DNA from 2 places in the Psychrobacillus sp. NPDC093180 genome. Region 1 is predicted to be linked to the other one. Evidence: a T-box and tRNA genes for the amino acid it is inferred to sense, from the RefSeq annotation. Region 1 holds a T-box; the other holds one or more tRNA genes.
The links. The T-box of region 1 lies ahead of ACIP9W_RS01350 (valine--tRNA ligase). A T-box ahead of a tRNA ligase gene usually reads a tRNA of that ligase, here a tRNA-Val.
Positions count from the first base shown of each region.

Region 1 (3,264 bases):
AGCATCTAACCATTCCAAGATTTTCGGATTGGTCCGAATGGAAACAGCTAATAGGGGAAACTGAAAATTTAAGATAATAGCTAAAGTATCGCTGTTCTATTCGTACCTTCTTTTTCATAAGTTGTCCTATATGAAGGAGGATGACAAATGGAAGTGAAAAATTGGGATGTAAAAGAACAGTTTCTTTTTCCTGCAAGCTTCGGTGTGCCAAAAGATATAAGAACGGTGGCAGTTACTCCACAATTTGAACAACAAGAAACAGAAGAATCGATCCAAATAGTGGGGATCTATCATATTACCTGTCATGTTGAGTTCGAAGAAGGTGAACATGCCCATCATGCAACAAGTGAAATTACAGAAATTGAAGATTTAGATGTACAAGGCGAAGTCGGTTATTTTGAATATGCTGTACCGATGAGTATAGATATTCCAAAAGAAAAAATTCGGGCAGGCAGTTCACCTACTTTGAATGTTCAACATGTGAATGCGAAAACCACAGAGCATGCAGCAATTGAAATTGCATGGTCTGTTAATTGCGAATTTGAAGGTCCCAATGAGGAAGCAGTAGAGATCGAAATTGAGATCGAAAAGAAAATAGAATTGGAACCTATTCTGGAAGAAAAAGATGTTAAAGAAAAAAATACAGAAGACACGAAAGAAAACGAAAACACAACAAGAGAAGAGTCTGAACTTCAATTCATTTTAGATTTAGCCGATGGTTACTCCAAGGTTTCCTATCCATCAAATTATGTCTCTGTAAAACAGAAAACAGATGAGGAGTAACAAAACAAGTAATAGAAAATCCCAAGTGGTAGGTACAATTAATACACGTATTAGCTGAAAACCACAAATAGGAATAATGAAACCTTTGCAATAAAACCGCGTTTTACGTAACCAATCAGGTAACAAATAAGGGTTATAGCCTTTTCTTTTCATAATATTCTCCTTTCACGAGACTTGACTTGACGACATATGATAAGATTAGGTACAATATTGACATCTAAATATTGATGCAATGAATGGGAAGAGTAAAATGACTTGGTTATCAAAAGAAAGGAAACAACTTGCTGAAATGTTTCTGTTAACTACCATTTGAAGGTAGCCCATGAGCAGCCTTTGTGAACTAATAGTAGCAAATGCCGGTTTGAAGCCGTTATCGAATTGAGAGCGTGATGCGCATTTTTTTGGCATCTGCGAATAAAGGTGGTACCGCGAACAAACTCCTTCGTCCTTTAATGACGAATGGAGTTTTTTTATTTGCATTCATCGGTTGAATGCAAATAAAGCCTCCGGCGGATGTCACAGATTTTAAAGGAGTTAATCGAGCTTGCTCGATTCAAAATCTGGACGCAATTACGCCGAGGCGTAATTGATATAATTTTTTTAGGAGGAACAACAGATGACAAATGAAGCGACGATGCCAACAAAGTACGATCCTCAGTCGATTGAAAAAGGTCGATATGAGTGGTGGCTAGAAGGAAAATTCTTCGAAGCACACCCGGAAAGTGACAAAAAACCGTATACAATCGTAATTCCACCACCAAACGTAACTGGAAAATTACATTTAGGCCACGCTTGGGACACTACTCTACAAGATATTCTGACACGTATGAAACGTATGCAAGGGTACGATACACTTTGGTTACCAGGAATGGACCACGCAGGTATTGCTACACAAGCAAAAGTAGAAGAAAAACTGCGTTCAGAAAATATTTCTCGCTATGATTTAGGTCGAGAAAAGTTCGTCGAAGAAACATGGAAATGGAAAGAAGAATATGCTGGTCATATTCGTTCGCAATGGGCAAAGCTCGGACTTGGTCTAGACTATTCACGTGAGCGTTTCACATTAGACGAAGGTTTATCGAATGCTGTAAAAGAAGTTTTCGTTAAGCTGTACAATAAAGGACTAATTTACCGTGGTGAATACATTATTAACTGGGATCCTGCAACAAAAACGGCACTATCTGATATCGAAGTAATTCATAAAGATGTACAGGGTGCATTCTATCATATGCATTACCCCCTAACGGATGGTACTGGTTCCATCGATGTTGCGACAACGAGACCAGAAACAATGCTTGGTGATACTGCAGTTGCTGTACATCCTGAAGATGAACGCTATAAACATTTAATCGGTAAAACAGTTAAGCTACCTATTGTTGGCCGTGAAATTCCAATCGTTGGAGACGACTATGTTGATATGGAATTTGGTAGTGGAGCAGTGAAAATTACACCTGCACACGATCCGAATGACTTTGAAATTGGAAATCGACATAATTTAGAACGTATTTTAGTTATGAATGAAGACGGTACGATGAACAAAAACGCAGTATCTTATGACGGAATGGATCGTTTTGATTGCCGCAAGCAAATCGTCAAAGATCTACAAGATGCGGGTGTTTTATTCAAAATTGAAGAACATCTTCACTCAGTTGGGCATTCAGAGCGTAGTGGAGCAGTTGTAGAGCCGTATTTATCCTTACAATGGTTCGTTAAAATGCAGCCGCTTGCTGAAGAAGCAGTTAAGTTACAACAAGCGGAAGAAAAAGTAAACTTCGTACCTGACCGCTTTGAAAAAACATATTTAAATTGGATGGAAAATATTCATGATTGGTGTATCTCTCGTCAATTATGGTGGGGTCATCGAATTCCAGCTTGGTATCATAAAGAAACAGGCGAAGTGTATGTTGGACACGAAGCTCCTCTTGACGCGGAAAACTGGGATCAAGACGAAGACGTGCTAGATACTTGGTTCTCCTCTGCACTATGGCCATTCTCAACACTTGGCTGGCCGGACGCTGAAAATGAAGAGTTTAAAAAGTACTATCCAACGAATGCACTTGTAACCGGTTATGATATTATATTCTTCTGGGTTTCTCGTATGATTTTCCAAGGGGTTGAATTTACAGGAACTCGTCCATTTGATGACGTTTTAATCCACGGACTTGTTCGTGCAGAAGATGGACGAAAAATGTCTAAATCGCTTGGTAACGGTATAGATCCAATGGACGTAATCGACCAATACGGTGCCGATTCCCTACGTTATTTCTTAAGCACAGGTTCATCTCCAGGCCAAGATTTACGCTATTCTACAGAAAAAGTAGAAGCAGTTTGGAACTTTGCCAATAAAATCTGGAATGCATCTCGCTTTGCATTGATGAATATGGACGGTTTGAAATTTGAAGAAATCAATCTAGATGGCAAAAAATCAGTTGCCGATGCATGGATTTTAACACGTCTAAACGAAACGATCGAGCAAGTAAC
Region 1 covers NZ_JBIVOJ010000001.1:262,399-265,662, forward strand. Annotated here, with positions in the region: gene ACIP9W_RS01340 (5' nucleotidase, NT5C type) at 1-77, shown strand, start outside; gene ACIP9W_RS01345 (hypothetical protein) at 148-783, shown strand; T-box leader at 1,007-1,236, shown strand; gene ACIP9W_RS01350 (valine--tRNA ligase) at 1,400-3,264, shown strand, end outside.

Region 2 (3,264 bases), on a different contig from region 1:
TACCGCCTGGAACAGGTGTACCCACTCCTGGTGTATAAAGTGGGTCTAAACCATCTAAATCGAGCGATAAATGGACACCATCTACATTACGCTCATGGAAATAGGCTATTGTTTGATTCATTACTTCTGTCATCCCATGCTTATCGATTTCATGCATGGAAAAGACTTTAATGCCCTTTTCTTTTATTAATTCACGTTCGCCTGGGTCTACAGAGCGAGCGCCGATAATAACAACGTTTTCTGGTTTAATCTTTGGAGCAAACGAGCGGATATTCACTAAGTCTTCATGACCTAAGCCAATACTCACTGCAAGTGGCATTCCATGTATATTCCCAGAAGGAGAAGTTTCAGCTGTATTTAAGTCAGCATGCGCATCGTACCAAATAACGCCTAAGTTTTCATAGCGATCTGCAAGCCCTGCTAGTGTTCCGATTGCTATACTATGGTCACCACCAAGCACTAAAGGATATCTTCCTTCCAATAGCACTTCATGTACTTTGTTTGCTAGCTTTGTATTTCCCTCCATCACATCTTCCAGATTACGCAAATGTGTATTTGGAGATTGTTCTTTACGAGTATGGCTAATCGCAATATCTCCCTCATCTTTAACTGTGTGGCCAAGTGCTTGTAGGCGTTCTACCACGCCGGCATAGCGGATAGCACTTGGTCCCATATCGACTCCCCGTCTATTTTGACCAAGATCCATTGGTACACCAATTATTGAGATATCTAACTTGTTCATGATTTAATACCCCCTTCTATTCCTACACCTATTGTAAATCTTAAAGGGGAAATGGCTCAACTCAGCATTTTTATGAATATTTATTCATTAACTGAACTAGATGATTTTTAACTTCCGTCCATTCACTTTCAATGATTGAGTAAACAACGGCATTTCTCACCGTGCCATTTGAACGAATTCGTTCATTGCGAAGAACACCTTCTTTTATACCACCTATTCGTTCAATCGCGCGCTGGGAAGTTACATTCAACTCATCCGTTTTAAATTGGACACGAATCATACCTAACTGTTCAAAGCAATGTTTTAAAAGCAAGTATTTAGTTGTTGTATTCACATGCGTTCGCTGAAACTGTTTTCCATAAAAAGTCGATCCTATCTCACAAGCATGATTCGTATGATCCATTCCATATATACGGGTCGTCCCCATCATTTTATGGGTATCGGTATTTTCTACTACAAATGAAAGTGCAGTTTGTTCAATATTCATTTGATCAATTCCTACTTGCAACCAATTACTGAGTTGTTCCCTATCTTCTATTTTATTCAACATAAATTCAAATATTTTGGGATCATACAACTCCCATAAAAACGGAATGTCACTTTCTTTCAATGGTCGTAATGTCACGTCTCCATATACGATTGTTTCAGCCAAGCTAAACACCTCACTTTTTTATATCATCATAATGGAAAGATGGGTGCATTGAAAAGGATTTTATCTCAGAAACTATGAAAATAATAAGTTAAGTTTGTATATAGGGGAGGCAGAGGTTTTGGAGTGTTGATTACGTTATGCTTTGTTTTTTTAGCAAAATAAAAAAACCTTCCTAAAGACGGAAGGTTTAATTTGTCATATATAAATATGGAGCCTAGCGGGATCGAACCGCTGACCTCCTGCGTGCAAGGCAGGCGCTCTCCCAGCTGAGCTAAGGCCCCGTTAAAATAAAAGTTAAATGTTTGTGGCTGGGGTACCTGGATTCGAACCAGGGCATGACGGAATCAAAATCCGTTGCCTTACCGCTTGGCTATACCCCAATAAACTGGTGGAGGGGGACGGATTCGAACCGCCGAACCCTAAGGAGCGGATTTACAGTCCGCCGCGTTTAGCCACTTCGCTACCCCTCCAAAGCTAAGTATGAAAATAAATGGTGGAGGATGACGGGCTCGAACCGCCGACCCTCTGCTTGTAAGGCAGATGCTCTCCCAGCTGAGCTAATCCTCCTGGGTTATAAAATCACGACTCGTCTTATACTTCTACTAGAATCGGACAAGAACTATAATAACATATTTGTTTCTATTAGGCAAGTAGTTATCTAGGCTTTTTTACATTTACTATTCAAAATGTAAGCTTCCAAGCGGGTTCGAACCGCTGACCTCTTCCTTACCATGGAAGCACTCTACCTGCTGAGCTATGGAAGCACAGACAAAAAAATGGCTCCGAAGGTAGGACTCGAACCTACGACCGATCGGTTAACAGCCGATTGCTCTACCACTGAGCTACTTCGGAACAATGCATCTATTTAAAGTACAAATATAATTATAACAATAATTAATTATATTTCAAGTATAATTCTACATTTTTTTAAAAATATATCATATTGTATTATTTGCATTTAATCCCCTTTGGTAGAGAAAATCAATTAATAGCTAAATCATGGTAAACTGCTTTCAATGCAACTAATTGAGGTCCGGATGCTTTCTTTGCACAAAAACTCATTACACACAGGAGGCGAGTTAGAATTTGGTGGGGAATAGGCCAATCTATTTGGGTTTTATCAAGTTTTAAGCTAAGAGCAATTATACTTGGGGTGCAATCCATTCTTATGCCAAAGAAGTTAAACATAGATAACTTCGCATAGATGAACACAATTTCTAGAATGCTACCTTTGTTATGGCGACATTTTGAGCTTCTCGTTTGGCCCGTTCAATTCTACGCGATAGGACGCGCTGTGCCTTGTCCAATTGGTGTTCGTAATGCCTCATCGCTTTCAAGGAGGAGATGAACATGCCGTCGCTAAGGGTAGCGATTTCCGTCAGCCCTACATCGATACCAATCGACTGCCCTATCTTCGCCAGTGGTGTCCTCTTCCACAAACAGGCTGACATAGTAATGCCCTTCACCTTTTAGTGGTATAGCTGGCACGTTGTTTTCTTTTTGAAACGTGATTTTCCATTTTGTTTGGGAAACCAGCGTTGGTAGGCATCGTCTAGCTGTTCTCCAACGGATTGTAACGCAATACTGTCTACTTCCTTTAATCCTTTAAGAAGGGGTACAGCTCTTTTAATGTGGTGATAGACTTGACTTGACCATATCCACCTTCGAAGGATTTTTCCAGTTAAGCAATTTGGACCACATCAAGTATTTGATTAAACGCAAAACGCACACAACCGAAGGTTTTGGCCAACAACTGTTGTTGCGTTTGATTTGGATAGATGCGACATTTATATGCTTTCTTCACTTGAAAACACCTCCCTCGAAATTACTTCTATTTTACATTAAGTTCACAAAAAAAATTAGATGTAAG
Region 2 covers NZ_JBIVOJ010000022.1:28,163-31,426, forward strand. Annotated here, with positions in the region: gene rocF (arginase) at 1-742, opposite strand, end outside; gene ACIP9W_RS21840 (GNAT family N-acetyltransferase) at 813-1,403, opposite strand; tRNA gene ACIP9W_RS21845 (tRNA-Ala) at 1,603-1,675, opposite strand; tRNA gene ACIP9W_RS21850 (tRNA-Gln) at 1,700-1,774, opposite strand; tRNA gene ACIP9W_RS21855 (tRNA-Tyr) at 1,781-1,864, opposite strand; tRNA gene ACIP9W_RS21860 (tRNA-Val) at 1,886-1,961, opposite strand; tRNA gene ACIP9W_RS21865 (tRNA-Thr) at 2,086-2,158, opposite strand; tRNA gene ACIP9W_RS21870 (tRNA-Asn) at 2,172-2,246, opposite strand; gene ACIP9W_RS21875 (transposase) at 2,612-2,845, opposite strand; gene ACIP9W_RS21880 (helix-turn-helix domain-containing protein) at 3,076-3,198, opposite strand.
Region 2: it has a tRNA-Val gene. The T-box ahead of ACIP9W_RS01350 (valine--tRNA ligase) is inferred to sense a tRNA for this amino acid. The anticodon was not compared.